3 regions of the Streptomyces sp. NPDC047000 genome follow, and region 3 is predicted to be linked to each of the others. Evidence: riboswitches for the same ligand, from Rfam matches in the RefSeq annotation. Region 3 holds a riboswitch; each other region holds the start of a gene.
The links. A riboswitch is a leader RNA that binds a small molecule or an ion and turns the genes downstream of it on or off. The one in region 3 is predicted to bind S-adenosylmethionine.
Positions count from the first base shown of each region.

Region 1 (9,984 bases), on a different contig from region 3:
CTGTTCGGCGTGGCCGTGCTGCTTGAACGCCATCATCCAGTCGGCCACGCCCATCGTGGACTTGGACTGGGCGTCCTTGCCGGGCATCGGCACCATGCCGAACTTGACGTTCTTCTCCTCGGCCTGCTTCATCAGCGTGGGGTGGCCGACGAGCATGCCGACGTCGCCGTTCGCGAACGCGGTGAACGCGTCGGCGCGGTTGAGCTTCGCGGGCGCGACCGGACCGGTGAGGCCCTTGCCGACCAGTTCGTCCTTCAGCCAGGTGAACGTGGTGACGTTGCGCGGGTCGTCGATGGCGTACGTGCCGATGTCGCTGGTGTAGCCGTCGCCGTTGCTGAGCAGCCACTGCATGGTCTCGGCCTGGGCCTCCTCGGGGCCGAGGGGCAGCGCGTACGGGTAGCTCACGCCCTTGGCCTTGAGGGCCTCGGCGTCGGCGGCGAGCTGGTCCCAGGTGGTGGGCGGGGTGATGCCGGCCTTCTCGAAGAGCGTCTTGTTGTAGAACAGCATGCGGGTGGAGGCCGCGAACGGGATGCCGTACTGGGTGTGGTCCGCCTCGCCCGCGTCGGCGAGCTGGGAGATGAAGTCCGCCTGGGTGGAGATGGACAGCAGGTCGTCCGCGCCGTACAGCTTGCCCTCGGCGGCGTAGTCGGCGTAGGCGCCGATCTGCGCCAGGTCGGGGGCGTTGCCGTCGGCGACCATGGCCTTCACCTTGGCGTCGACGTCGTTCCAGGAGTAGACGGAGACGTCCACCGTCACATCGGGGTGCTTGGCCTCGTACGCCGTCACCAACTGGTCCCAGTACTTCTGGGAGGTGTTGGCCGAGGAGTCGCCGTAGTCGGCCGCGACCAGATGAAGGGTCACGTCACCGGATGCGGCCCCGGTCAGTCCGCACCCGCTGAGGACCGCCGTCATGCCCAGGGCGGACACCACCGCGGTCATTGCCGTCTTGCGCCGAGCCACTGCTCCCGACCTCGCCTTCGCCGTCGTGCTGTTCAACATATGGACAGAATAGGTCTACACCATATGTGGACTAGACCTCTTGCGGCTTCGGGGTCACACTGTCCCCCGTGAGACATGTCATCGCCCTGGACGTGGGCGGTACGGGGATGAAGGCTGCCCTGGTCGGCGCGGACGGCGCGCTGCTGCACCAGGCACGCCGCGCCACCGGCCGCGAACGCGGGCCCGGCGCCGTCGTCGAGGAGATCCTCGACTTCGCCGCCGAGCTGCGCGCCCACGGCACGGAGCACCACGGCGGACCCGCGGCCGCCGCGGGCATCGCCGTACCCGGCATCGTCGACGAGACGCACGGCGTCGCCACCTACGCCGCCAACCTCGGCTGGCGCGACGTACCCCTGCGTGACCTGCTCACCGACCGGCTCGGCGGCATCCCCGTCGCCCTCGGCCACGACGTGCGCACCGGCGGCCTCGCCGAGGGCCGCGTCGGCGCGGGCCGCGGTACCGACCGCTTCCTGTTCGTCGCCCTGGGCACCGGCATCGCGGGCGCCATCGGCGTCGACGGCCGGGTGGAGGCGGGCGCGCACGGCTTCGCCGGTGAGATCGGCCACATCGTCGTACGGCCCGGCGGCGAGCCCTGCCCGTGCGGGCAGCGCGGCTGCCTCGAGCGCTACGCCTCGGCCGCCGCCGTGAGTGCCGCGTGGGCCGCCGCCACCGGGACGGCGGACGCCGACGCCGCCGGCTGCGCGCGCGCCGTCGCAGCCGGTGACCCGGACGCCGGCCGCGTCTGGGCGGCCGCCGTGGACGCGCTGGCCGACGGGCTCGTCACCGCGCTCACCCTGCTGGACCCGCGCACCCTGATTCTCGGTGGCGGGCTCGCCGAGGCCGGGGAAACCTTGATCACACCCCTGCGGGACGCCCTCCGGCGCCGCGTCACCTTCCAGCGGCTCCCGGACCTCGTCCGCGCCGCCCTGGGCGACACCGCCGGCTGCCGGGGCGCGGGACTCCTCGCCTGGGACCTCCTGACCGCCCACACCCCGACCGCCCCGACCGACACGACCGACTCGACCGACCCAACGGAGGTAACCGCCTGATGGCCACCACCACAGTCTTCGCCGGTGCCCGGGTGGTACTGCCCACCGGGACCGTGGACGGGGGGCGGGTGATCGTCGAGGGCACACGCATCGCCGGAAGCGCGGCCCCGGACGCCCCGGTCGTCGACGTGAGCGGCCACTGGCTCGTGCCCGGCTTCGTCGACATGCACACCCACGGCGGTGGCGGCGGCTCCTTCTCGGTGGGGACGGTCGAGGAGATCCTCAAGGCCGTCCACACCCACCGCACGCACGGCACGACCACCATCGTCACCTCCACCGTCACCGACGACCTGGACGTCCTCGCCCAGCGCGCCGGCCTGCTGTCCGAGCTGGCCGAACAGGGCGACATCGCCGGCATCCACTTCGAGGGCCCCTTCATCTCCCCGCACCGCAAGGGCGCCCACTCCGAGTCCCTGCTGCGCGACCCCGACCCGGCCGAGGTGGCCAAGCTCGTCGACGCCGCGCGCGGCCAGGCCCGCATGATGACCCTGGCGACCGAACTGCCCGGCGGCACCGACTCCGTACGGCTGCTCGCCGAGCGCGGGGTGATCGCCGCGATCGGGCACACCGACGCGACGTACGAGCAGACCGTCGAGGCCATCGACGCGGGCGCCACCGTCGCCACGCACCTGTTCAACGCCATGCCGCAGCTCGGCCACCGCCTCCCCGGCCCGGTCGCCGCGCTCCTGGAGGACGAGCGGATCACCGTCGAGCTCATCAACGACGGCACCCACCTCCACCCGGCCTCCCTGCAACTGGCGTTCCATCACGCGGGTCCGGAACGCGTGGCGTTCATCACCGACGCCATGGACGCCGCCGGCTTCGGCGACGGCCGTTACCTGCTCGGCCCGCTGGAGGTCGACGTCACGGACGGCGTGGCCCGCCTGGTGGAGGGCGGCGCGATCGCCGGGTCCACCCTCACCCTGGACCGCGCGTTCAAGCGGGCGGTGACCGTCGACCGGCTGCCCGTCGAGCACGCGGTGCAGGCCCTGTGCGCCAACCCGGCCCGGCTGCTCGGCGTCGACGACCAGGTCGGCTCCCTCGACCCGGGCAAGTACGCCGACTTCGTCCTGCTGGACGACACGTTCGACGTCAAGGGTGTCATGCGGCACGGCGAATGGGTGGTGCGGCCCGAACTGGGCTGACCGGCAGGGCAGGCAGAACCGGCAGAACCGGCAGGGCGGGTGCCAGGGAGGCCGGGGTCCGGGGGCCCGGCCCCCGGGGACGGGAACGGGAAGGGGCGGCGGGGGCGAGAACCCGGGCTCCCGCCTGCCGCCCGGGGCACCCCGCCCGGGGCAGCAGGCTCCCGCCCCGGACTACCCCTGCAACGCGTGCAGCTGGTCCAGGAACCACTTCGCCGGCGGCAGCGCCGTCGCCGTCGCGGCGAGCCGCTTGGAGCGCTCCGCCCGCTCCCCGGCGGGCAGCGTCAGCGCCTCGTGGAGCGCCCGCGCCGTCCCCACCACGTCGTAGGGATTCACGGCCACCGCGTCCTCGCCCAGCTCCTCGAACGCCCCCGCCTCCCGCGACAGCACCAGCACGCACCCCTCGTCGGAGACGACCGGCACCTCCTTCGCGACGAGGTTCATCCCGTCCCGGATCGGGTTCACCAGGGCCACGTCCGCCAGCCGGTACGCCGCGAGCGAGCGCGCGAAGTCGTCCTCGACATGCAGCAGGACCGGCGTCCAGCCCGGCGTCCCGTACCGCTCGTTGATCTCGTCGGCCAGCCGCCGCACCTCGGCCGTGTACTCCCGGTACACGGCGAGGTCCTGCCGGGACGGATACGCGAACGCGACATGCACGACCCGCTCCCGCCACTCGGGCCGGTCGTCGAGGAGCTGCCGGTACGCGAGCAGCCCGCGCACGATGTTCTTCGACAGCTCGGTCCGGTCGACCCGCACGATCGTCCTGCGGCCGGCCCCGATCTCCTCGCGGAGCACGGCCATCCGTTCCCCGACATCGGCCCGGTGCGCGCGCTCGCGCAGGAAGTCGGCGTCGGCGCCGAGCCCGTGCACCCCGACGACGGTCTCCCGTACGGCGCCGGGGCCCTCGTCCGCGGAATGCCGTACGACGAGGCGGCCGTCCTCGGCCGCGCCCGCGAACGCGACCCCCTCCGGGTCCGCCTCCCCGGCGCACCGTACGAACGCGTCGGCCCACCGCCGGGTGAGGAACCCGAGCCGGTCCGCGCCGAGCATCCCGCGCACCAGCCGGGCGCGGACGTCGTCGGGCAGCATCCGGAAGTACTCCGGCGGCGCCCACGGCGTGTGCGAGAAGTGCCCGATGCGCAGATCGGGCCGCAGCTCGCGCAGCATGCCCGGCACCAGGCACAGGTGGTAGTCCTGGACGATCACCACGGCCCCGTCGGCCGCCTCCTCGGCGAGCGCCGCCGCGAACGCGCGGTTGTACTCCTCGTACGACGCCCACCGGCGCCGGAACCCGGTGTCGAAGACCGGCTCCAGCGGGGTCTGGTAGAGCATGTGGTGCACGAACCACAGCACGGAGTTGGCGATCCCGTTGTACGCGTCGGAGTGCACGTCGGCCGGGATGTCCAGCATCCGCACGCCGGGTTCGCCGACGCCGCGCCGTACCGCCTCCCGGTCCCCGTCACCGAGTGCCGAGCACACCCACAGGGCGCCGGCGTCCGGTCCGATGGCCGAGAGCCCCGACACCAGACCGCCGCCGCCGCGTTTCGCGTGCAGGGAACCGTCCTCGTGCACCTGGTACGAGACGGGACCGCGATTGGAGGCGACCAGCACGGTGGGGGCTGCGCTGTCTGACGTAGTGGCCATAAGCCCAGACCTAGCCCGCCGGACGGGGGGCCAAACGTATGGTCACTCACACTGTGCGCGCGTGCACACCGTGCCGGGGGGAACAGGGAACAGCGCTCCCGCCGGCCGGCGGCGGAGAGGACGACGGCCGCGGCGGGGCGCCACGGCAGGGCGGCGCGCCGCCCGCCCCGCCGGGCGGCACCCCGCCCCCGTCGTCAGGCGACGCGCCGTTCCGCGTACTCCTCGATCTCCGTGATCGGCGGACGCTCCTCCGTGTCCACCGAGTACGTCCGCGCCTCGAACCCGTCCGAGCCCCGCTCGAACTGCGTGAGCGACGGCCGGATCAGATGCCCGCGGGCCAGCCGCAGCTGGGCGGTGCGGTAGATCGCGGCGGCCATCCGCCCCAGCGCCTGCCCGTCCTGGTGCCGGTGCTTGCGCACCCCCACGTCGACCTGGGCGAGTGCGTCGAGCCCGACGAGGTGCAGCGCGTCGACGAGCATGCCCAGCTCGACGCCGTAGCCCACCGGGAACGGCAGCCGCTCCAGCAGGCGGCGCCGGGCCGCGTACTCGCCGCCGAGCGGCTGGACGAAACCGGCCAGCTGGGGCCAGTGCATGTTGAGCAGCGGGCGGGCCATCAGCTCGGTGACCCGGCCGCCCTGCCCGGTGGCGCCGCCGAGCGGCCGGTCGTACATGGCCTTGACCAGGTCGACCCCCGGGTCGGTGAGCAGCGGGCCGACGATGCCGGAGACGAAGTCGGAGGAGAACTCCTTCAGGTCGGCGTCGATGAAACAGACGATGTCCCCGCTCGTCACCAGGAGCGACCGCCACAGCACCTCGCCCTTGCCGGGCGCGGCGGGGATGCGCGGCAGGATGTGGTCGCGGTGGACGACCCGGGCGCCCGCCGCGGCGGCGACCTGGGAGGTGCGGTCGGTGGACCCGGAGTCGACGACGACGATCTCGTCGACCAGCGGGACCTGCTGCATCAGGTCGTGACGGATGATCGCGACGATGTCGCCGACCGTCTCCTCCTCGTTGAGGGCGGGCAGGACGACGGACACCGACTGACCCGTGCGCTGCTTCGCCGCCATGATCTGGTGGAGCGGGCGATCGGTCACGGACCAGGAGCGGTCGTTCAGCCAGCGCTCGGTTTCTTCCAGCACAGTCTGCGGCTCCTCACTGTTACGGCGTCACGGTCACACGTCGCCGTGTGATCCATCTCGCGGTTCGGACGACTATCTCAACTGTCCTGGCCGTCGGTTACAGTCTTGAACAACGCGGATGACCATCGCATGTCCGAGGTCTCCGGCGTTCACAACCGCATAGCGCTCATCCAGAGGGGCAGAGGGACACGGCCCGGTGAAGCCCCGGCAACCCCCCTACGACCGGTCTCGGGATCCAGGAAAGATCCATGACGAGGCTGCCGGCGAGGGAAGGTGCCAAATCCGTCTCACGGCGAAGTGCGCCGTGAGGAAGATGAGGAGAAAGGGCCTCGCCTCACATGGCTGCGCAGACAGTTGCTGGTACCACGGAATCCGGCGTCGACCTCGGCCCCGCCGCCGCCCTGAGCTGCCGCGAATGCGGTCACCGCGTCCCGCTCGGCCCGCTCTTCGCCTGCGAGGAGTGTTTCGGCCCGCTGGAGATCGCCTACGACTTCTCGTCCTACGACGCCGAGGAGCTCCGTAAGCGGATCGAGGCGGGACCCGCGAACATCTGGCGTTACGCGCCGCTGCTGCCCGTCCCCGCGGACGTCGCCGACAAGCCGAACATCAACCCCGGCTGGACGAAACTCGTCAAGGCCGACCGGCTCGCCCGGGAACTCGGTGTGACCGGCGGGCTGTACGTGAAGGACGACTCCGGCAACCCGACGCACTCCTTCAAGGACCGCGTCGTCGCCCAGGCGCTGGAGGCCGCCCGCGCCTTCGGCTTCACCACGCTCTCCTGCTCCTCCACCGGCAACCTGGCCGGCGCGGTGGGCGCGGCCGCGGCCCGCGCGGGACTGCGCTCGTGCGTGTTCATCCCGCACGACCTGGAGCAGGGCAAGGTCGTCATGGCCGCGGTCTACGGCGGCGACCTCGTCGGCATCGAGGGCACCTACGACGACGTGAACCGCTTCTGCTCCGAGCTGATCGGCGACCCGGCGGGCGAGAGCTGGGGCTTCGTCAACGTCAACCTGCGGCCGTACTACGCGGAGGGCTCCAAGACCCTCGCGTACGAGGTCTGCGAGCAGCTCGGCTGGCGGCTGCCCGACCAGATCGTGGTGCCGATCGCGTCCGGCTCGCAGCTCACCAAGGTCGACAAGGGCCTGCGGGAGCTGATCGAGCTGGGTCTGGTCGAGGACCGGCCGTACAAGATCTTCGGTGCGCAGGCCGAGGGCTGCTCGCCGGTGTCCACCGCGTTCAAGGCGGGGCACGACGTCGTACGGCCGCAGAAGCCGAACACCATCGCCAAGTCGCTGGCCATCGGCAACCCGGCCGACGGCCCCTACGTCCTCGACATCGCGCGCCGCACCGGCGGTGCCGTGGAGGACGTGACGGACGCCGAGGTCGTCGAGGCGATCAGGCTGCTGGCGCGTACCGAGGGGATCTTCGCCGAGACGGCGGGCGGGGTGACGGTGGGCGTGACGAAGAAGCTGATCGACGACGGCGTCCTCGACCCCGCGCTCACCACGGTCGTCCTCAACACGGGCGACGGCCTCAAGACCCTCGACGCGGTGGCCGGGACCGGCCTGACCGCCACCATCCGGCCCACCCTGGACTCCTTCCGAGAGGCGAACCTCGCATGAGCGTCACCGTCCGCATCCCCACCATCCTGCGCACCTACACCGGTGGCCGGGCCGAGGTGCCGGCCGAGGGCGCGACCCTCGCCGAGGTCATCACCGACCTGGAGAAGAACCACACCGGCATCGCCGCCCGCGTCCTGGACGACCAGGGCAAGCTGCGCCGGTTCGTGAACGTGTACGTCAACGACGACGACGTCCGTTTCGAGCAGGGCCTGGAGACCGTGACGCCGGACGGGGCGGGCGTGTCGATCATCCCCGCCGTCGCGGGCGGCTGAGCCCCCGGAGCGTCCCGCGCCGAGCCGTACGCGTTACCTACGGTAACGCCGCTCACGCACCGTTCACCCGATTGCCTCCTCCGTGAGAGAAACGGAGGAGGCAATTCAGTTGGGTTAGACGCGGTAGAGTTGGGGAACGCGCTCCTGATCTTCGGAGCGGAGGCCCTCGCGGCCCGCTGGGCGAACGGCAAGAAACAGCCAAAGTGTGCGAGCCTTTTAAGCCTTATGCGCCATTTATGGGGCCCGACTTGCCCTGAATTCGGGCGAATTCTCGGGAGATTCCCGACCGGTCATGCCCAGATTTCTCGTCCAGTTGACCTGTTGCACAGGGCAGTTGGGCAGATACATTCGGCCGCGGTCGACGCGTTCCGGCGCACGCCCCCAATCCATGGGGGGTGAGGTCTGACCCGGATCCGCGAGGTGTGGATCTGTGCAAGGGCCAGTAATAGGGGAGTTAGGCATGGCTCAGGGCACCGTCAAGTGGTTCAACGCGGAGAAGGGGTACGGCTTCATCGCGGTCGACGGTGGTGCGGACGTCTTCGTCCACTACAGCGCGATCCAGATGGACGGCTACCGCACCCTGGAAGAGGGTCAGCGCGTCGAGTTCGAGATCTCGCAGGGCCAGAAAGGCCCGCAGGCCGATATGGTCCGCCTCACCGCCTGAACGTCTTCCGCCTGTTTTTCTGCGAAGGGCCCGCACCCTCCTGGGTGCGGGCCCTTCGTGCCGCCGGGGGCACGGGCCGGTGCGGTCCGGGGCGCGGGTCGAGGGCTGTCCGGGGGTGGCCCGAGGGTTGTCCGGGGGTGGTCCGGGGCGGTTCGAGGGCGGACCGGAGATGGTCTGAGGATGGTCCGAGGACCGTCCCGGGGCGGCCCGCCGGGCGTTCGCCGGTGGCTGAGCCGCGACCGACCCTCCCCCAAGGCGCTTGCACTCGGCAGGGCCGAGTGCTAATCATTGGCGTTAGCACTCTGAAGGTGAGAGTGACAACGAAGGACCGGGTCGGTGAGGCCCGCAGGCCGCGTGGGGCAAGGAACCACAGGCCGGCGAGCCGTCCGTCGCGGGCGCGGGCGCGGTCCGAAGGAATCACCCCCAGTCCTGGAGGGACCACTTCACATGGCCAAGATCATCGCGTTCGACGAGGAGGCGCGGCGCGGCCTCGAGCGCGGCATGAACCAGCTCGCGGACGCCGTCAAGGTGACGCTCGGCCCCAAGGGCCGCAACGTCGTCCTCGAGAAGAAGTGGGGCGCCCCCACGATCACCAACGACGGTGTGTCCATCGCCAAGGAGATCGAGCTCGAGGACCCGTACGAGAAGATCGGCGCCGAGCTGGTCAAGGAAGTCGCCAAGAAGACGGACGACGTCGCCGGTGACGGTACGACCACGGCGACCGTGCTCGCCCAGGCCCTGGTCAAGGAGGGCCTGCGCAACGTAGCCGCCGGCGCCAACCCGATGGCCCTCAAGCGCGGTATCGAGAAGGCCGTCGAGGCCGTCTCCGCCGCCCTGCTGGAGCAGGCCAAGGACGTCGAGACCAAGGAGCAGATCGCCTCCACGGCCTCCATCTCCGCCGCCGACACCCAGATCGGCGAGCTGATCGCCGAGGCCATGGACAAGGTCGGCAAGGAAGGCGTCATCACCGTCGAGGAGTCGCAGACCTTCGGGCTCGAGCTCGAGCTCACCGAGGGCATGCGCTTCGACAAGGGCTACATCTCGGCGTACTTCGCCACCGACATGGAGCGTATGGAGGCCGTCCTCGACGACCCGTACATCCTGATCGCCAACTCCAAGATCTCCTCGGTCAAGGACCTGCTCCCGCTGCTGGAGAAGGTCATGCAGTCGGGCAAGCCGCTGCTGATCATCGCCGAGGACGTCGAGGGCGAGGCCCTGTCGACCCTGGTCGTCAACAAGATCCGCGGCACCTTCAAGTCCGTCGCGGTCAAGGCCCCCGGCTTCGGCGACCGCCGCAAGGCGATGCTGAACGACATCGCCATCCTCACCGGCGGCGAGGTCATCTCCGAGGAGGTCGGTCTCAAGCTCGAGAACACGACCCTCGACCTGCTCGGCAAGGCCCGCAAGGTCGTCATCACCAAGGACGAGACCACCATCGTCGACGGTGCCGGCT
Region 1 is NZ_JBEYWE010000011.1:211,537-221,520, reverse strand. Features, by position in the region: gene ABZ862_RS19850 (extracellular solute-binding protein) at 1-939, opposite strand, end outside; gene ABZ862_RS19845 (ROK family protein) at 1,068-2,048, shown strand; gene nagA (N-acetylglucosamine-6-phosphate deacetylase) at 2,048-3,193, shown strand; gene ABZ862_RS19835 (trehalose-6-phosphate synthase) at 3,365-4,834, opposite strand; gene ABZ862_RS19830 (glucosyl-3-phosphoglycerate synthase) at 5,029-5,973, opposite strand; SAM riboswitch class I at 6,137-6,293, shown strand; gene thrC (threonine synthase) at 6,312-7,595, shown strand; gene ABZ862_RS19820 (MoaD/ThiS family protein) at 7,592-7,867, shown strand; gene ABZ862_RS19815 (cold-shock protein) at 8,328-8,531, shown strand; gene groL (chaperonin GroEL) at 8,979-9,984, shown strand, end outside.
Region 1: it holds a riboswitch for S-adenosylmethionine, as region 3 does, so the genes downstream of both, thrC (threonine synthase) here and ABZ862_RS08930 (aminotransferase class V-fold PLP-dependent enzyme) in region 3, are expected to answer to the same signal.

Region 2 (9,984 bases), on a different contig from region 3:
AGGGAAACGCCCTCCCTATGAGTTTGCGCAGGTCATAGCGTTGCGGTGACTCTCCCCGGCGTACAGCCCGATTCGTCTGCCGCTCTTTGTCCCCGCAGTCCGGAGGTCGTGTCGGCTCGCTCGGACCGGGGTCGGGGTCGGCTCGGGAACCCGGGGGCGGCGGGCAGGAGAGCAGGTCCGTGCGGGCGCGCGGCAGTTCGTGGCGTGGTTGTCCGCGAAGGCGCGCGGCGTACCGGCGGCAGCGGCTGTGGTGACCGGTGCGAGGTCGTGGCCGACTCCGTGGTCCGGTGGGGGCGTCCGTGATGCGGGACGGCCCTCTTGACGTGGGTGTCGGTCGGATCGACACTCACTGGGGGAATCCTAGTGGATAGGTAGGGAAATATGAGGCGCCGTGCTCCGGTCACCGTCCGAGCGGGCCGTTCGCCTCTTCTGACCTCCCGACGTCACATCGATCTGCTCCGCGTCCGCAGCGCGATCGGCCACCGAGGCTGAACCAGCCACGAGGGCCGGACCGGGCGGCCCACCAGGATCCGCCCCGGCCGTTCCACCAGCTGGACCGGCGTTGACATTCGTTCGGGTGGTTGTCTTGACTACCGCCCAGAACGGTCATGAGCGTCAGCGACAAGCCCTGGCTTGCTGACCGGCAACCCTCGCACCGCGGTGGGGTGCCCCAGGTGACGACCGGACCGGACGACGTTTCGGTAAGCGCGAGGCCCCCCGGGGCCGGAACAGTGAGGGTGACGCCATGTACGCAGCTCCCAGAACGGCCGCACGCCGTTCCCAGGGCTCCGTACAGCCGTACCCGAACCCTCTCGTCGCCGATCGCGCCGTCGATCTGCTCCGCGTGAACAGCGCACTGTGTACCGCGCCGGGCCGCGCCCGCTGTCGGGGCTGACACCTCCCCGCAGCGCCCGCCCTCCTCCTGACGAACATGACGGACACCGCCCCCGCGCGGTGTGCCGTCGTCCGCCCAGCCCCCGGGTACCCCGCCGCCGTGTGCGCCGCCGCGCACCGCCGTGCTCCGGGGGTGTTCCGACCCAGCCGGAGCCCACCATGAGCGAACCCCCAGGCGCCACCGTCACCCTCACCGAGGCGCCGACAACCGACCCACCGTCAAAACCGTTCACCGCTCAGCGAGTTCTGCCGCTGCGCCGACCGGGGCGCTGGATCGCCACCGCCGTCGTCCTCGTTCTCGTGACCCAGTTCGTGCACGGACTGGTCTCCAACCCGTTCTACCAGTGGGACCGCTTCGGCTACTGGTTCCTGCGGCCCACCATCCTCGACGGACTGCTGATCACCCTCGAAGTGGCCGCCTACAGCGCGGTGCTGGGCCTGGCCGGCGGCATCCTGCTCGCGCTGGCCAGGCTCTCGAGGAGCCCCGTGCTGCGCGCGGTCAGCTGGACCTACGTCTGGGCGCTGCGCTCCGTCCCGCTCATCGTGGTGCTGCTCTTCCTCTACAACTTCAGTGCCCTGTACAAGACGTTGAGCGTCGGCGTGCCCTTCGGGCCGTCCTTCTTCTCCTTCGACGAGTCGAAGCTCGCCACCGACATGGCCGTCGCCGTCATCGGCCTCAGCCTCAACGAGGCGGCCTACGCGGCCGAGGTCGTCCGCGGCGGCATCCTCTCCGTCGACCAGGGCCAGCACGAGGCGGCCTCCGCACTCGGCCTGCCGAAGGGCTACCAGTTCCGGAAGATCGTCTTCCCGCAGGCGCTGCGCTCCATCACCCCCAACTACGTCAACCAGCTCATCGGTCTGATCAAGTCCACCTCGCTGGTCTTCTACGTCTCCCTGCTCGACCTGTTCGGCTCCGCGCAGACCATGGGTTCCACCTACCCCGGCGACATCGTGCCGCTGCTGCTGGTCGTCACCGTCTGGTACCTGATCCTGACCAGCGTCGTCTCCGTCGTCCAGTTCTACGTCGAGCGGCACTACGCCCGGGGCGCCACCCGCAGCCTGCCGCCGACGCCGTTGCAGAAGCTGCGGGCCGGCCTCGGCGACCTGCGCGACCGCGTCCGCCGGGAGGCCGCCGTATGAGCGCCGGCATCCTCGCGAGGCTCGAGACGGAGCCTGCCGCCGTCGAGGTCCACGACGTGCACAAGTGGTACGGCACCCACCGGGTGCTGGACGGCGTCGACCTGACCGTCCGGCCCGGCGAGGTCACCGTCGTCCTCGGCCCCTCCGGCTCCGGCAAGTCCACCCTGCTGCGGGTCATCAACCACCTGGAGAAACCCGAGATCGGCTACGTCAGCGTCAACGGCGAACTCATCGGTGTGAAGCGGCACGGTGAGCGGCTCAAGGAGCTGAGCGAGCGGGCGATCCTGACCCAGCGCGGGCGGATCGGGTTCGTCTTCCAGAACTTCAACCTCTTCCCGCATCTGACCGTCCTCGGCAACGTGGCCGCCGCCCCGGTCGCCACCGGCAGACTCGGCAAGACCGAAGCGCAGCAGCTGGCACGCGAGTTGCTCGGCCGGGTCGGTCTCGCCGACAGGACCGGCGCCTACCCGCGCCGGCTCTCCGGCGGCCAGCAGCAGCGCGTCGCCATCGCCCGCGCCCTCGCCCTGCGCCCCGGCGTCATCCTCTTCGACGAACCCACCTCCGCCCTCGACCCCGAACTCGTCGGCGAAGTCCTCGCCGTCATCAAGGACCTGGCGACCAGCGGCACCACCCTGGTCATCGTCACCCACGAGATCGGCTTCGCCCGCGAGATCGCCGACCGGGTCGTCTTCCTCGACGGCGGCCGGATCGTCGAGCAGGGCCCGCCCTCCGAGGTCCTCGACAGGCCCCGGCACGAGCGGACCAGGGAATTCCTCAGCAAGGTCCTCTGAAACAGAGCCCGTTGCGGCAGGACCCGCTGAGCCCGCCGCACCCCACGACCTCCCCACCCCCACCCACACCACGTCCCTGAGCGACAAGGAACGGCCATGTCTACGTCTGCCCACTTCACCCGACGCAGCCTGATACGCGGCATCACCGCGGCGACCGCGGTCGCCTCCCTGGCCACCGGGCTCGCCGCCTGCGGTGGCGACAGCGACGCGGCCGCCTCCACCGAGAACGTCACGTCCGGCGAGGTCGTCGTCGGACAGGTCTCCAACGGAGCCGCCCGGCAGACCTCCATCAAGGTCTCCGAGGTGAAGTCCATCAGCGCCGAACTGCCCGCCGCCGTCAGGAAGAGCGGCAAGCTGGAGATTGGCATCGGCGCCCTGCCGGCCGGCTTCGCCCCGCTGGCCTACGTGGGCAGCGACCAGAAGACTCTCACCGGTTCCGAGCCCGACCTCGGCCGCCTGGTCGCCGCGGTCCTCGGTCTCACGCCCGAGGTGAAGAACTCCACCTGGGAGAACCTCTTCGTCGGCATCGACAGCGGCAAGGTCGACGTGGCCTTCTCCAACGTCACCGACACCGAGGAACGCAAGAAGAAGTACGAGTTCGCCTCCTACCGGCAGGACAACCTCGCCTTCATCGTGCCCAAGAAGAGCACCTGGAACTTCGACGGCGACTACGAGAACCTCGCCGGCAGGACGATCGCCGTCGGTTCCGGCACCAACCAGGAGAAGATCCTCCTGGAGTGGAAGGCGAAGCTGGCCAAGGAGGGCAAGAAGCTCACCGTCAAGTACTTCCAGGACAGCAACAGCACCTACCTCGCCCTGTCCAGCGGCAAGGTCGACGCCTCCTTCGGCCCCAACCCGGGCTTCGCCTACCACAACCGCCAGACCGCGGGCACGCCCGCCGCCACCCGCACCGCGGGCACCTACTCCGGCGCCGGCGCCGCCCTACAGGGCCTGATCGCGGCCACCGCGAAGAAGGACAGCGGCCTCGCCGAACCGCTCGCCGACGCCATCAACCACCTGATCAAGAACGGTCAGTACGCCGAGTGGCTCAAGGCCTACAACCTCTCCGACGAGGCCGTCGCCAAGTCCGAGGTCAACCCGCCCGGCCTGCCCCTGGACAACTCCTGACCCGCCCCCCGGCCGGAAACCCCGCCGCCGCCGCGCGGCGGGGCCCGGCCCCGCGCCCCCAGCACCGGAGCCGTCACGCGATGTCCGTCGCCAGCCTCGAAGCCACCTCTTCCCACGTCCTCGACAACCCCGCCTGGGCCGCGCTCACCGGCCCGCACGCCCGCTTCGCCGAACGCGTCGGCCGCGCCGCCCGCTACCCGGCCGACGTGGCCCCCTTCCACGCCGTCACCGACGAGGACGACCCGCGCGCCTGGGCCGACCTGGCCGTGCTCGTCGGCCCCGGCGGCAGCGCCGCGGTACGCGGCGTGGCCGAACCGCCGGACGGCTGGGAGCTCGTCGAGACAGGCCAGGGCGTCCAGCTCGTGGACACCGCGCTGCGGGCGGAGCCGGACCCCGAAGCGGTACGGCTCGGTCCCGCCGACGTACCCGAGATCCTCGACCTGGTCGCCCGCACCCGACCGGGCCCCTATCTGCCCCGCACCGTCGAGCTGGGCACCTACCTGGGCATCCGTCACCGCGGCCGGCTGATCGCGATGGCCGGCGAACGCCTGCACCCGCCGGGCTGGACGGAGATCAGCGCCGTGTGCACCGACCCCGCCCACCGCGGCCGGGGCCTGGCCACGCGTCTGGTCCGCGCGGTCGCGGCCGGCATCAAGGAACGCGGGGAACACCCCTTCCTGCACGCCGCCGCCACCAACACCGACGCCGTCCGGCTGTACGAGTCGATCGGCTTCACCCTGCGCTGCCGCACGGTCTTCTCACTCGTACGGAACACCGGAGCCGCCGCTGCGGAAGACGCGGCATGACCGCGCCGTGGCCCCTGCGGACGGTCGCGGTCCGGACGGTCGCGGTTAGGACGACGGCGGTTAGGACGACGGCGCGTCACCCGACACGGGCGCCCCGTGCCGTCCGCCCGCACTCCCGGCCCCACGCCGGCCCTCGGAGCGTGGCCGACGGCCCCTGCCGCCCCTGACCCCGGCCTCCGGCCGGCGGACCCGACTCGCTCCTCGCCGACAGCCGTTCACCCCGTCCCATCGGGCCGGCTTCCTCGTACGGACCTCCAGGAAGGCATTCATCCGTGTCCCCTTCTCCGCTGCACCTTGCCGTGGCCCTCGACGGCACCGGCTGGCACCCGGCCTCCTGGCGGGAGCAAGTCGCCCGCCCCCGGGACCTGTTCACCGCCGGCTACTGGGCCGACCTGGTCGCCGAGGCCGAGCGCGGTCTGCTCGACTTCGTCACCTTCGAGGACGGACTCGGCCTGCAGTCCTCCCACTACGGCGAGCTCGACGGCCGCACCGACCAGGTCCGCGGCCGCCTCGACGCCGTACTCACCGCGTCCCGTATCGCACCCCTGACCCGGCACATCGGACTGGTGCCGACCGTGATCGCCACCCACACGGAGCCGTTCCACATCTCCAAGGCGATCGCCACCCTCGACCACGTCAGCACCGGACGGGCCGGCCTGCGGGTACAGATCAGCGCCCGCCCGCACGAGGCCGACCACTTCGGCCGCCGGACCTTCCCGCCGCTGGACCTGGACGAGCTCCGCACCCCGGCCGGACAGGAGCGGCTCACCGACCTCTTCGACGAGGCCGCCGATCACGTCGAGGTCGTGCGCCGGCTCTGGGACAGCTGGGAGGACGACGCGGAGATCCGGGACGTGGCCACCGGGCGCTTCGTCGACCGCGACAAGCTGCACCACATCGACTTCGAGGGCCGGTACTTCAGCGTCAGGGGCCCGTCCATCACGCCGCGCCCGCCGCAGGGCCAGCCGCTCGTCACCTCCCTCGCCCACCAGACCGTCCCGTACCGGCTGGTCGCCCGCCAGGCCGACGTCGGGTACGTCACCCCGCACGACGCCGGCCAGGCCCGCGCGATCGTCGCCGAGATCCGCGCCGAGCAGGAGGCGGCCGGGCGCGCCGGTGAACTCGTCCACGTCTTCGGGGACCTGGTGGTCTTCCTCGACGACGAGCAGGCCGCGGCGGAGGACCGCCGGGCACGTCTCGACGCGCTCGCGGGGGAGCCGTACACCGGCGACGCCCGCATCTTCGCCGGTACCCCCGGTCAACTCGCGGACCTGTTGCAGGAGTTCGCGGCAGAGGGGCTGAGCGGGTTCCGGTTGCGGCCCGCCGTCGCCGGGCACGACCTGCCCGCCGTCACCCGGGGCCTGGTGCCCGAACTCCAGCGCCGCGGCGCCTTCCGCACCGCCTACGAGGCCGACACCCTGCGCGGCCTGCTGGGCCTCGTCCGCCCCGCCAACCGCTACTCCGCCGCCTGAGCCGGAAGGACCGCACCGACATGAGCAGCAAGCCGCTGAAGCAGATCCATCTGGCCGCACACTTCCCGGGCGTCAACAACACCACCGTGTGGAGCGACCCGAAAGCCGGCAGCCACATCGAGTTCAGCTCCTTCGCCCACTTCGCACGGACCGCCGAACGCGCCAGGTTCGACTTCCTGTTCCTCGCCGAGGGACTCCGGCTGCGCGAACAGGGCGGCAAGATCTACGACCTGGACGTCGTCGGCCGCCCCGACACCTTCACCGTCCTCGCCGCCCTGGCCGCCGTCACCGAGCACCTCGGTCTGACCGGCACCATCAACTCCACCTTCAACGAGCCCTACGAGGTGGCCCGCCAGTTCGCCGGCCTCGACCACCTCTCCGGCGGACGCGCCGCCTGGAACGTCGTCACCTCCTGGGACGCCTTCACCGGCGAGAACTTCCGCCGCGGCGGTTTTCTCCCGCAGCACGAGCGCTACTCCCGCGCCAAGGAGTTCCTGGCCACCGCGAACGAGCTCTTCGACTCCTGGCACGGCGACGAGATCATCGCCGACCGGGAGACGGGCACCTTCCTGCGGGACGCGAAGGCCGGCTCCTTCGTCCACACCGGCCGACACTTCGACATCCACGGCCAGTTCGACGTCCCACGCTCTCCGCAGGGCCGCCCGGTCATCTTCCAGGCCGGCGACTCGGAGGAGGGCCGCGAGTTCGCCGCCTCCTCCGCCGACGCCATCTTCAGCCGGCACGCCACCCTCGACGCGGGCCGGACGTTCTACACGGACGTCAAGAACCGCCTCGCCAAGTACGGCCGCCGCCATGACCAGTTGCTCATCCTGCCCGCGGCCTCCTTCGCGCTCGCCGACACCGACGCCGAAGCCGAGGAACTCGCCCGCGAGGTGCGCCGCCTCCAGGTCAGCGGGGCCACCGCCCTCAGGCACCTGGAGTTCGTCTGGAACCGGGACCTGTCCTCCTACGACCCGGACGGCCCGCTGCCCGACATCGACCCGGACGTCAGCGACCACCACATCTCCAAGGGCCGCGCCCAGGTACGCATGTACCGCGACCCGCTGGCCACCGCCCGCGAGTGGCGCGAGCTGGCCGAGGCCAACAACTGGTCCATCCGCGACCTGGTCATCCACACCGGCAACCGCCAGACCTTCGTCGGCTCGCCGGGAACCATCGCCCGGACCATCAACGACTTCGTGCAGGCCGACGCCAGTGACGGCTTCATCCTCGTCCCGCACATCACCCCCGGCGGCCTCGACGACTTCGCCGACAAGGTCGTCCCGCTGCTCCAGGAACAGGGCGTCTTCCGCACCGACTACGAGGGCACCACCCTCCGCGACAACCTCGGCCTCGCCCACCCCGACCACGCGCGCGACGAGCGGCGGGCGGCGTCGTGAAGTCCCTCGCGATCACCCTGACCGTGCACCGGCCGGACCCCGTCACCGGGGTGCGGAAGCCGGCGCGCGAGCGCTTCCACGAGGTGGCCGGGAGCGCGCCGCCGACCGGGGACGTCACGGACCCGCCCCCGGACCGGAGCCCCGTGCTTCCGGCCTCACCGATCACCCAGGAGTCCACCCGTGTCTGACCTCTCCCTCGGCGTCCTCGACCTGGTCCCGATCCCGTCCGGCTCGACGGCGGCGGACGCCCTGCGCAACTCCATCGACCTCGCACGGCAGACCGAGCGCTTCGGGTACGCCCGTTACTGGTTCGCCGAGCACCACCTCAATCCCGGCGTGGCGGGCACGTCACCCGCCGTCGTCCTCGCCCTGACCGCATCCGCCACCTCCACCATCCGGCTCGGTTCCGGGGCCGTGCAGCTCGGGCACCGCACGGCGCTGTCCACCGTGGAGGAGTTCGGCCTGCTCGACGCGCTGCACCCGGGCCGCTTCGATCTGGGCCTGGGCCGCTCAGGAGGCCGCCCGCCCGGCCGGCCGGCCGCACCGTCACCGACGGCGACCCCGGTCGTCGACGGCCGCACCCCCAACGGCCTGCTGATCCCGCCCCGCTTCTCCTTCGAGCATCTGCTCGGCTCACCCCGCGTCGCCCTCCAGCGCAGGCTGCTCCTGCTGCCGGGCGCCGAGTCCCAGGACTACGCCGAGCAGATCGACGACATCCTCGCCCTGCTGGCGGGCACCTACCGCTCGCCGGAGGGCGTCGAGGCACACGTCGTGCCGGGGGAGGGCGCCGACGTCGAGGTGTGGATCCTGGGCAGCAGCGGCGGTCAGAGCGCCGAGACGGCCGGGGAGAGGGGGCTGCGGTTCGCGGCGAACTACCACGTCAGCCCGGCCACGGTCCTGGAGGCGGTGGACGGCTACCGGGCCTTCTTCCAACCCTCCGAGTTCCTCGACAAGCCCTACGTCAGCGTCTCGGCGGACGTCGTCGTCGCCGAGGACGACGCCACCGCCCGCGAACTCGCCACCGGCTACGGCCCGTGGGTCCACAGCATCCGCACCGCCGAGGGCGCCATACAGTTTCCGACGCCCCAGGAAGCACGCGCCCGCCCGTGGACCGACGAGGACCGGGCCCTCGTCCAGGACCGCCTCGACACCCGGTTCGTCGGCTCACCCGGCCGGGTCGCCGACCGGCTGGAACAACTGCGGGAGGCCACGGGCGCGGACGAGGTGCTCGTCACGACGATCACCCACGACCACCCGGACCGGGTCCGCTCCTACGAACTCCTCGCGGAGGAATGGCGCCGACGAGGGCACTCCCTCCGGTCGAACTGACCACGGAACGTTCGCGGTCCCCGGCTCGTACCCCGGCCGACGACCTGCCGCCCACCAGAATCCCTAGTTTTCCTATCGAGTTACTAGGAAAATGTTGACGCTGGTCGAAGAGGAGAGTGAGGATGATGAAGCCGACGCGTCACCGCGCACCGCCGCACCCCCACGCCGCCCGGCCGGGCACCGCGTCGTCCTCGGTCCCCTGGAGGAAGACGTCATGACCACAGCACCGGGCCGCAGCGACAACCGTGGCCGCAGCGGCGGTTGCCGCCGCGGCCGCAGTCGTACGAAGCGGGTACGGGCATGACGGTGACGGCGGACGAGGCGACCGGCGCGGGAGCCGCGCGGGCCGACTGGCTGCACATAGCCCGTGAGATGGCGGACGACCTGGCCACGGACGCGGCCGAGCGCGAACAGGCCGGCAAAGCCCCGCTCGACGAGGTCGCACGGCTGCGCGAGTCGGGACTGCTGACCCTGCTGGCGCCGGCCGAGCACGCGGGAGGGGGCGCGGACTGGCGCACGGCCTACGCGGTGGTCCGGACCGTCGCCGCCGCCGACGGGGCCGTCGGCCACCTGCTGGGCAACCACTATTTCCTGTCCCACAGCGCCCGGTTCTTCGCCGGCCCCGCCCGTGCCGCCCGTATCGAGCGGGATGCGGCGGCCGGGCGGTGGTGCTGGGGAGGCGGCATCGCCTCACACGAACCACCGCTCGTCCTGACCCCCACGTCGCGCGGGTATCTGCTGAACGGCCGTCAGAGGTACGCCACCGGGGCCGGGATCGCCGACCGGCTGGTGGTCCGGGCCGCCGAGTACGGCACCGGTGAGCCGTTGGCCGTCCTGGTCGACCCCGCCCGCCCGGGCGTCGTGAGCGGCAGCGGCGGGGACACCTTCGGCCTGCGGCCGGCGGCCGGCGGCGGCGTGGAGTTCGACTCCGCGCCGGTCGCGGCCGGCGATGTGCTCGGCTCCCTCTCACCGGACGAGTGCGTCCTGTCACCTTTCTCCTCCCTGGCAGCGCCGACCGCGCGGC
Region 2 is NZ_JBEYWE010000006.1:207,174-217,157, forward strand. Features, by position in the region: gene ABZ862_RS13135 (putative leader peptide) at 382-492, shown strand; SAM riboswitch class IV at 605-714, shown strand; gene ABZ862_RS13140 (amino acid ABC transporter permease) at 1,054-2,034, shown strand; gene ABZ862_RS13145 (amino acid ABC transporter ATP-binding protein) at 2,031-2,825, shown strand; gene ABZ862_RS13150 (ABC transporter substrate-binding protein) at 2,922-3,953, shown strand; gene ABZ862_RS13155 (GNAT family N-acetyltransferase) at 4,034-4,759, shown strand; gene ABZ862_RS13160 (LLM class flavin-dependent oxidoreductase) at 5,032-6,231, shown strand; gene ABZ862_RS13165 (NtaA/DmoA family FMN-dependent monooxygenase) at 6,252-7,631, shown strand; gene ABZ862_RS13170 (hypothetical protein) at 7,628-7,819, shown strand; gene ABZ862_RS13175 (LLM class flavin-dependent oxidoreductase) at 7,812-8,960, shown strand; gene ABZ862_RS13180 (acyl-CoA dehydrogenase family protein) at 9,261-9,984, shown strand, end outside.
Region 2: it holds a riboswitch for S-adenosylmethionine, as region 3 does, so the genes downstream of both, ABZ862_RS13140 (amino acid ABC transporter permease) here and ABZ862_RS08930 (aminotransferase class V-fold PLP-dependent enzyme) in region 3, are expected to answer to the same signal.

Region 3 (9,984 bases):
TATCTGACGCTGTTCTTCCACCCGTCGATGAACGAGGTGGTGTACCACGGCAGCTACGTCCCGCTCCAGGGACAGCTGATGTCCGAGGCGTTCAACTCGACCATGCACATCTCGTTCGACGTGCGCGGCGGGCTGCTCATCCGGCAGATCCACCACTGGGCCGCGCTGGTCTTCATCGCGGGCATGTTCGTGCACATGATGCGCGTGTTCTTCACCGGCGCGTTCCGCAAGCCGCGTGAGGTCAACTGGCTGTTCGGCTTCCTGCTGCTCGTCCTGGGCATGTTCACCGGCTTCACCGGTTACTCGCTCCCGGACGACCTGCTGTCCGGCACCGGTGTGCGGTTCATGGAGGGCGCCGTCCTGTCCGTGCCGATCGTCGGCACGTACCTGTCGTTCTTCCTCTTCGGCGGCCAGTTCCCCGGCGGCGACTTCGTGGCCCGCTTCTACTCGGTCCACATCCTGCTGCTGCCGGGCATCATGCTCGGGCTGATGGTGGGCCACCTGATCCTGGTCTTCTACCACAAGCACACCCAGTTCGCGGGCCCCGGCAAGACGAACAACAACGTCGTCGGCATGCCGCTGCTGCCGGTCTACATGGCCAAGGCCGGAGGCTTCTTCTTCCTGGTCTTCGGCGTCATCGCGGCCATCGCCGCGGTCGCGCAGATCAACCCGATCTGGGCCATGGGCCCCTACCGTCCGGACCAGGTGTCCACCGGCGCCCAGCCCGACTGGTACATGGGCTTCTCCGAGGGCCTGATCCGCTTCATGCCGGGCTGGGAGATCAACTTCTGGGGCCACACGCTCGTCCTGGGCGTGTTCATCCCGCTGGTGGTCTTCCCGCTGGTCCTGGTCGCGATCGCGGTCTACCCGTTCATCGAGTCCTGGGTCACCGGCGACAAGCGCGAGCACCACATCCTGGACCGCCCGCGCAACGCCCCGACGCGCACCGCGTTCGGCGTCGCCTGGCTGACGGTGTACTTCACCCTGCTGATCGGCGGCGGCAACGACCTGTGGGCCACCCACTTCAACCTGTCGATCAACTCGGTCACCTGGTTCGTCCGGATCTTCGTCTTCGTCGGCCCGGTGATCATGTTCATCACCACCAAGCGGATCTGCCTCGGCCTCCAGCGCCGCGACCGTGACAAGGTGCTGCACGGCCGGGAGACCGGCATCATCAAGCGCCTGCCGCACGGCGAGTTCATCGAGGTCCACGAGCCGCTCAGCCAGGAGCAGCTGCACACCCTCACCGCGCACGAGCAGTACACGCCCGCCGAGATCGGCCCGACGGTCGACGAGAACGGCGTCGAGCGCAAGGTGAAGGGTTCGCTGAAACTGCGCGCCAAGCTCAGCAAGGCGTACTACGGCGAGGAGAACCAGATCCCGAAGCCGACCGTCGAGGAGTACAAGGAGATCACCAGCGGCCACGGTCACCACTGATCACCTGGATCACCGCGTGTCGCCACGCCACAGCCGAGGGGCCCCGTCCGGTGTTCGGACGGGGCCCCTCGTCGATCCCTGCGGCTCTAGTGCCGCAGCAGGCAATGTTCGCCCCGTCGCGACGCCCGGCACTCCCCCAAGCTCTTCGAGCAGGGACCCCCACTCGCCGCACCGGCCGAAAGCCCGAGTACATCCAGTACGGGGGCTTCCGGCCGGCACTCCCCCAAGCTCTTCGAGCAGGGGGGACCCCCAGAGAGCACGCACCGGACGCCGCTCCTTCACGGGCAAACATTGCCTGCCGCGGCACTAGGCTGGGGTCGCACCCCGATTCACGACACCCAGGACACCCAGGAGCGGCTGATGAGCGCTGTGACCCCCGCTGGAGGCGACACCGCGGCGGGCCGTTCCTGGCCCCAGGTACTGAACGCCCTGCTCGACGGCCGTGACCAGAGCGCCGACTCCACCGCCTGGGCGATGGACCGGATCATGCGCGGTGAGGCGACCGACGCCCAGATCGCCGGGTTCGTGGTGGCCCTGCGCGCCAAGGGCGAGACCGTCGAGGAGATCACCGGCGTCGTCCGGGCGATGTACGAGCACGCCAACGTCATCGAGGTGTCCGGCCGTACGGTCGACATCGTCGGCACGGGCGGCGACGGCGCGCGGACGGTCAACATCTCCACCATGTCGGCGCTCGTCGTCGCCGGCACCGGCGCCAAGGTCGTCAAGCACGGCAACCGGGCCGCGTCCTCCGCCTCCGGCTCCTCCGACGTCCTGGAGAAGCTCGGCGTCAACCTCGACCTCACCCCGCAGCGGGTCGCCGAGGTCGCCGAGGAGGCCGGCATCACCTTCTGCTTCGCCGTGAAGTTCCACCCCGCGCTGCGCCATGTCGCCGCCGCCCGCGGCCAGCTGGGCATCCGTACGGTGTTCAACGCGCTCGGCCCGCTGACCAACCCGGCCAAGGTGAAGGCCCAGGCGATCGGCGTCGCCGACCCGCGCATGGCGCCGATCATCGCGGGAGTCCTCGCCGACCGGGGCAACTCCTCGCTGGTGTTCCGCGGCGACGACGGCCTCGACGAGCTGACCACGACCGCCACCTCGCGGGTGTGGACCGTCCGCGACGGCAAGGTCGCCGAGGAGACCTTCGACCCGCGCGACGTCGGCATCGAGCGGGTGCCGGTGGACGCCCTGCGCGGCGGCGACCCCTCCTACAACGCCGATGTCGCCCGCCGGCTCCTGAACGGCGAGCGGGGCCCGGTCCGCGACGCGGTGCTGCTCAACTCGGCCGCCGCCCTCGCGGCCCTGGACCCGGCCGACGCGCCGCTCGCCTCGCAGCTGGCGGCCGGGATGGCGAAGGCCGCCGAGTCGATCGACTCGGGGGCGGCGGCGCGGACACTGGAACGCTGGGTGGCGGCGAGTCACGCCTGAGCCGGCACGCCTGACGGCTTCCCGGGGGCGGCTGCGCGGCCGGCGGTCCGCCCCCTCCGCCCCCTCCGCCCCTTCACCTCCGCGCTTCTCCGCCGGTCCGGTATGTGGACCGCGTCTTGCGCGGTGGTGATCGTGTGGCAAGATTCTGGACCAGGTCATGAGTGACAGTCATCAGGCCCCGGCCGACTGTCCGGCAACCCTCCGTCCGTGGCGGGGTGCCCCGGGTGAAGACCAGGTCGTGGACAGCAACGTCCACGGCAAGCGCGGACCCCTCGCGTATCAGGGGTCCTGGTCGTCGAGGAGCCTTCCGTGAGCAAGCGAATGCGCTAGGCCTGTCCGGCCGATCAAGCCGTGGACACCGGCGGTGCCCGCCCCCTCCGCGACGACCATCGGGTGTACAGGCCTCAGGCCCTGTCGTCACCTCCCCTCCGCCGTCTGTGACCGGCTCGACCGGCGGTCCGCCGTTCCGGACCGCCCGGCCGCCCCGCCACTCGGCGGGTGACGGGAACCCGACGACAGGCACCAGGGCCGCAGAGCTCTCTCCGCGCCCCCGGACCGCCCTGTCGCTCTTCCTTCCTTCGTCTTCACCCCGCTCGAGCCGTCCGCACCGGCCCGGTGACCGCCGCTTTCCGCGCGGCACCCGGCACCGGTCGCACGCGCCCGCGTGGTGAGTCCTTCTGCCTCACGGGAGTTCAGCCATGTCCGTCGCCACCGCCACCGCTGTCCGTACCGCCGCCGCCACCGAAGAGCCCCCCTGCGCTCCGCTGCCCGTGCTGGGGCGGGACGTCGCCGTGCCGCTCGTCACCGGTGGCTCCGTCACCTACGCCGCCCTCGACTACGCGGCCAGCGCGCCCGCGCTCCAGCGGGTCTGGGACGACGTCGCCGCGTACGCCCCGTACTACGGCAGTGTCCACCGCGGTGCCGGACACCTCTCCCAGCTCTCCACCGAGCTGTTCGAGAACGCCCGCCGCACCGTCGCCGCCTTCCTCGACTGCCGCCCCGACGACCAGCTGGTCTTCACCCGCTCCACCACGGACTCCCTCAACCTGCTCGCCGCCGCGCTGCCCGCCGGCTGCGAGGTCTACGTCTTCGAGACCGAGCACCACGCCGCCCTGCTGCCCTGGCAGAGCGCCCGCCTCACCGTCCTCGACGCCCCGCGCAGCCCCCGCCAGGCCGTCGAGACCCTGGAGCGGGCCCTCGCCGGCCGCGACCCCCACGGCCCGGCCCTGGTCTGCGTCACCGGCGCCTCCAACGTCACCGGCGAGCTGTGGCCGGTGCGCGAACTCGCCGCCGCCGCCCACGCGCACGGCGCCCGGATCGTCCTGGACGCCGCCCAGCTCGCCCCGCACCACCCGGTGTCGGTACGCGACCTCGACGTCGACTGGGTCGCCTTCTCCGGCCACAAGCTCTACGCCCCGTTCGGCTCCGGCGTCCTCGCGGGCCGCGCCGACTGGCTGCGCGCCGCCGAGCCCTACCTCGCCGGGGGCGGCGCCAGCCGCCGGGTCACCCGGGACACCGACGGCACGGTCGCCGTGGAGTGGCACGACAGCGCCGCCCGCCACGAGGCCGGCTCACCGAACGTCATCGGCGCCTACTCCATCGCGTCCGCCTGCACGGCGCTCACCGAGGCGGGCTTCGCCTCGCTGGTCGCCCGGGAGCAGCGCCTGATCGCCCGGGTCCGCGCGGGCCTCGCCGAGGTTCCCCAGGTCACAGTGCTGTCCCTGTTCGGCGACGACGCCCCGCGGGTCGGTGTGGTGTCCTTCGTGGTCGAGGGCTGGAACAGCTCCCACTTCGCCGCGGCCCTCTCCGCGGAGTACGGCATCGGCGTCCGCGACGGCCTCTTCTGCGCCCACCCGCTGCTCCGCACCCTGCTGGGCACCGCCCCGGCCACCGAGGCGGAGTGCGGCGCCCCGCAGAACCCCCTGAGCGCCCTCCGCGTCAGCTTCGGCGCCGGCACCCCCGACGAACACATCGACCGCTTCCTCACCGCGGTCCGCGAACTGGTCACCCACGGCGCCCGGTGGACCTACGAGACCAAGGACGGCCGCTGCGTCCCCGTCCAGGAAGACGGCAACTGATCACCGGTCATGTGGAAGCGCCGGCCACTCCAGCCGGCCCAGGGGCGCGGGGCTGTGCCGATGTGCGGCTCCGCCGCGTGGGCGCGAACAACCACGACGCACCCGCACCCGCGAACGCACCACGCGCCCCCACCCCCTGACCGGGCCCCCACCCGGCAGGGCTCCGTCAGGAATCCAGCCCGATGGAGAACGCCGCCTCCAGGTCATGCTGGGAGTACGTGCGGAAAGCAACGTGCGTGTCCGTGGCCTCCACCCCGGGAATCTTGCTGATCCGCCCGGGAATGACCGACGCCAGCTCCTCGTGCTCCCGCACCCGCACCATCGCGATCAGGTCGTACGTCCCGGTGACGGAGAACACCTCGCTGACGGACTCCAGCGCGGCGATCGACTCCGCGATCTCGGGGATCCGGTCCACGCTGGTCTTGATGAGGACGATCGCGGTGATCACGGTTGGTTCTCTCCCTCGTGGGCCGGAGCCTGAGCTGGGGCGGCTTGCGCGGCTTTCACTCTAGTCGCACGCCCGAACCGCACCCAGGCGAAGCAGAGCCCCAGCGCGAAGCCCACCAGATGGGCGAGGTAGGCCACGCCGGGTCCCTGGGGCGCCCGCTGGGCCGCCAGCCACTGGACGGCCGCCCAGAACGGCAGCACCACCCAGGCCGGCAGCCGCAGCGGAAGGAAGAACAGGAAGGGGAAGAGGCTGGTCACCCGGGCCCGCGGAAAGAGGAACAGGAAGGCGCCGAGCACCGCCGAGATCGCCCCGGACGCGCCGACCAGGGCCTGCCCGGAGGCGGAGTTCGCGACGGCGTAGCCCAGCAGGGCGAGATACCCGCAGCCGACGTAGAACAGCACGAACCGCAGGCGGCCCATCCGGGCCTCGGTCATCGCGCCGAAGACGTAGAGGAACAGCATGTTGCCCAGCAGATGCACCCAGTTGGCGTGCACGAAGAGCGCGGTGACGGGGGTGAGGGCCTCGCGGGCGGCGCTGTCGAAGAGGTCCGCCGGGACGACGCCCCAGCGCCGGAAATAGGCGTGCCGGGCGGTGAGCAGCGCCGCGCCGGACCCGTAGGACGGGTTCAGGCCGGAGACCGGGGCGGCCAGGAAGACGAGGGCGCACAGCGCGATCAGGCCGTGCGTCATCGGTGCCGGGGTGCGGCGCAGCGCCCTCAGCGCCCGGCCGGCCGGTGTGCTCCAGTTGCCGATCATGGTGATAGAGCATGACGTAACGGGACGCAACGGCGCGGACCGCCTCGCCGCCGTGGACGGACGGGCGACGAGTACCCGCCAGGCCGTAGGGTTACGAGCCAAACGCGCCGGGCAACCGGCGGTCACGGACACTGGACACTGCGACAGCGCCCGGACCTGGCGAAGGACCATGGAGAAGGAAGGCGAACAGCCCCGATGACGGTTCCCCTGCCGACCGCCACGACGCGGTGGCGCTGCACCCTGTGCGGCAACCTCACCCGTTTCGACGTGACCCGTTCCTCGAAGGTGGTGGAGTACGTCCACCTCGACCTGGCCGGGGAGCCCACGGTCGAGGAGCGCGAGGTGGTCAGTGAGACCATCGAGTCGGTGCGGTGCCGTTGGTGCAACGCCGTGGATCAGGTGGAACTGGTGGACAGGCCGGGCGCCGGCTCCTGACGGGAGCGGCCCCGCGGACGGCCCCTCGCAGGGGGCCAGACAGAGGCATGGGTGGTGACGGATGGTGGAGACCGCGGACGCGGAGCCTGACGACGGCGCCGCGGAGACGCTCGACCGTCCGCTGCCCGACGGCGTGCGCCGCCGGGTCGTGCAGATCGTCTCGGACGGCTTCGGCGGACTGACGGTCGCCGAGCTGCCCGCGCAGCTGAGACAGTACGCCCGGTTCGCCCCGAACCGGCGGGCGAAGTTCGCGGGCAACGCCATGGCGGCGGCCCTGGAGACCGACCCGCTGTTCCGCCAGCGCATCGGCGAGAAACTCCGGGAGGCCCAGCCGGAACTGTGCGGCGCCCTGGACTCCGGTGCGGCGCCCCCGGCCGCGGACCCCCTCGACGTCGCCGCCGCGGCCTACGTACTGCGCCCGGCCGACTGGGCCAAGCTGGTGACCGCGGCGGGCGAGGAGGCCCAGCGGGCCGACGCCGAGCGGGCCGGTGAGGAGAGCCGGGCCGAACTGGAGCGGCTGCGCGAGGAACTGGAGCGGGCCCGGGAGCTGACCCGCTCCGAGACGGAGCGGCTGCGGACCGAGCTGGACGCGGCCAGGAAGGAAACCGACGTACTGCACCGCAAGCTGCGCGCGGCGCACAGCGACGTCAAGCGCGGCGAGGCCGCGCTGCGCAAGGCGGTGGGCGAGATCGAGGCCGTACGGGCCGAGGGCCAGGCCCAGGTGTCCGCCGCGGAGAGCGAGAGCCGGCGGCTCAAGTCGCGTCTCGCGGAGACCGAGGCGGCCCTGGAGGCGGCCCGCCGCGCGGCCCGGGAAGGGCGCAGCGTCGAGGACATGCGGGTGCGGCTGCTGCTGGACACCGTGCTGGACGCCGCACAGGGCCTCAGACGCGAACTCGCCCTGCCGCCGGTGTCGGTGCGTCCGGCCGAGACGGTCGACGCGGTCGAACCGGGACGTATGACACCGAAGGACATCGCGACGCGTGCGCTGTCCGAGCACGATCCGGCCGTTCTCGACCAGTTGCTCGCGCTGCCGCAGGCGCATCTGGTCGTCGACGGCTACAACGTGACCAAGACCGGCTATCCCCAGATGCCGTTGGAGAAGCAGCGGCTGAGGCTGCTGGGGCAGCTCTCCGCGCTCGCCGCGCAGACCGGCGCGGAGGTCACCTGCGTCTTCGACGGCGCCGAACTGGCCGCCCCGGTGCTGCTCGCGCCGCCGCGCGGGGTGCGGGTGCTGTTCTCCAAGCCAGGGGTCACCGCCGACGAACTCATCCGCCAACTGGTGCGCGCGGAGCCGCCGGGCCGCCCGGTGATCGTCGCCTCGACCGACCGCGAGGTGGCCGACGGGATCGCCAAGGCGGGTGCCCGCCCCGTCGCGTCTGCGGTACTTCTGAAGCGACTGTCGTGAACGTCAACGTACAGGCTTAATGCCCGAATTGGCGTAAAGATCACGCAACCCAGCGTCAGGCAAGTGTCACCGGCTGTGTGTTGTGGGCAAAGAATGCAGGGTGTGACGGGATTTTTCTTCTGAGGATTTGAACTGATCACGGCTGGGTCACTAGGGTCAGGGCTCGAACCTTCACACGGGTGATCACTCAGAAGAAGGAGCGCGTCTCCGTGGCGTCCCACCGTCGACCGAAGCAGTCGAGCCGAGCACGCGTGACCGTGCTGACCACAGCAGCAGCTGCTGCCGTCGTTCTGAGCTCACAGGCCGCGAATGCGGCACCCGCAGAGAAGCTCAGCAAGGACGAGGTCAAGGCCAAGGTCGACGCCCTCTACGAGCAGGCGGAGCAGGCCACCGAGAAGTACAACGGGGCCAAGGAGAAGCAGGAGAAGCTCCAGAAGGAGATCTCCACGATCCAGGACAACGTCGCCCGCGGCCAGGACGAGCTCAACAAGCTCCGTGACGGCCTCGGTTCGATGGCGGCCGGCCAGTACCGCACCGGCGGGATCGACCCCTCGCTCCAGCTCTTCCTGTCGTCCGACCCGGACAGCTATCTCGACAAGGCCTCCACGCTCGACCAGTTGAGCGGGCAGCAGGTCGAGGCGCTGAAGAAGATCCAGGACAAACAGCGCGAACTGGCCCAGGAGCGCACCGAGGCGAGCGACAAGCTCGGCGACCTCGCCGCCACCCGCACCGAACTGGGCAAGAAGAAGAAGGAAGTCCAGAGCAAGCTCGCCGACGCGCAGAAGCTGCTCAACACGCTGACGGCCAAGGAGAAGGCGGCGCTCGCCGCCGACCAGGCGCGAGCCGACCGCTCCTCCACCGCCCGCGTCGACCTCGGCAACACCACCTCCGCCTCCAGCCGGGCCGCCGCCGCCTTCGCCGCCGCCCAGACGAGGATCGGCTCCCCCTACGTCTACGGCGCCACCGGCCCGTCCTCCTTCGACTGCTCGGGTCTGACCTCCTGGGCCTACGCCCAGGCCGGCGTCTCCATCCCGCGCACCTCGCAGGCCCAGGCGAACGCGGGCACCCGCATCTACAGCCAGAGCGACCTGAGGGTCGGCGACCTGGTCATCTTCTACGGCGACCAGCACCATGTCGGCCTCTACGCCGGCAACGGCCAGGTGCTGCACGCCCCCCGCACCGGCACGGTCGTCCGCTACGAGGCGATCAGCAACATGCCGTTCCAGTTCGGCGTCCGCATCTGAGCCGTACGCTCCCCGCTCCCTCGGAGCCTGCCGCGGTGCCGCCCGAACGGGCGAATCACCACCGGCCCCGCTGACCCCGCGCCCCGCCGCTGACCTGCGTCAGAGGCGGGGTGTCACGCTGTGTGCACACCCGGGTCGCTGGCCGTCACGGATCCGCGCGGCTACTGTCTGGCGCGTTTTCCCGCACCGGCGCGGCCCCCGCGCCGCCGCCGGTACGGGAGGACGGTCCGTGTCCGCCAGCGGAAGGAGTGCGGCTTCCCGTGGGGTCCCATCGCCGCCTTGCAGCGTTCCCAGGATTCGACCGGGGTGCCGGTGTCGCCCTCTGCGTCATCTCGGCCGCGGCCGCCGGTGCCCTGCCGGCCACGTCCGCCGGGGCCGCACCGCACGACGGCACCCGCTCCGAGGTCGACCGCCTCTACCACGAGGCCGAGCGGGCCACCGAGGCGTTCGACCGGGCCGGCGAGCGTGCCGGACGGCTGCGCCGGGAGACGAACGACGCCCAGGACCGCATCGCGCGGCAGCAGTCGCGGGTCAACACCCTGCGCGAGGAACTCGGTTCGCTGGCGGGCGCCCAGTACCGGTCCGGCGGCCTCCCCTCCTCGCTCCAGCTGTTCCTGTCCTCCCGCCCGGACGACTACCTCGACAAGGCGGCCGTCCTCGACCGGATCACCGCCCGGCAGGCCGGCCGGCTGCGGGACTTCCGGGCGGCGCTGCGCGAACTCGACCAGGAACGCGCCGCGGCGACCGGGAAACTCGC
Region 3 is NZ_JBEYWE010000004.1:32,919-42,902, forward strand. Features, by position in the region: gene ABZ862_RS08920 (cytochrome bc complex cytochrome b subunit) at 1-1,437, shown strand, start outside; gene trpD (anthranilate phosphoribosyltransferase) at 1,798-2,862, shown strand; SAM riboswitch class IV at 3,016-3,132, shown strand; gene ABZ862_RS08930 (aminotransferase class V-fold PLP-dependent enzyme) at 3,561-4,940, shown strand; gene ABZ862_RS08935 (Lrp/AsnC ligand binding domain-containing protein) at 5,107-5,388, opposite strand; gene ABZ862_RS08940 (rhomboid family intramembrane serine protease) at 5,385-6,143, opposite strand; gene ABZ862_RS08945 (hypothetical protein) at 6,339-6,578, shown strand; gene ABZ862_RS08950 (NYN domain-containing protein) at 6,640-7,983, shown strand; gene ABZ862_RS08955 (NlpC/P60 family protein) at 8,193-9,227, shown strand; gene ABZ862_RS08960 (NlpC/P60 family protein) at 9,488-9,984, shown strand, end outside.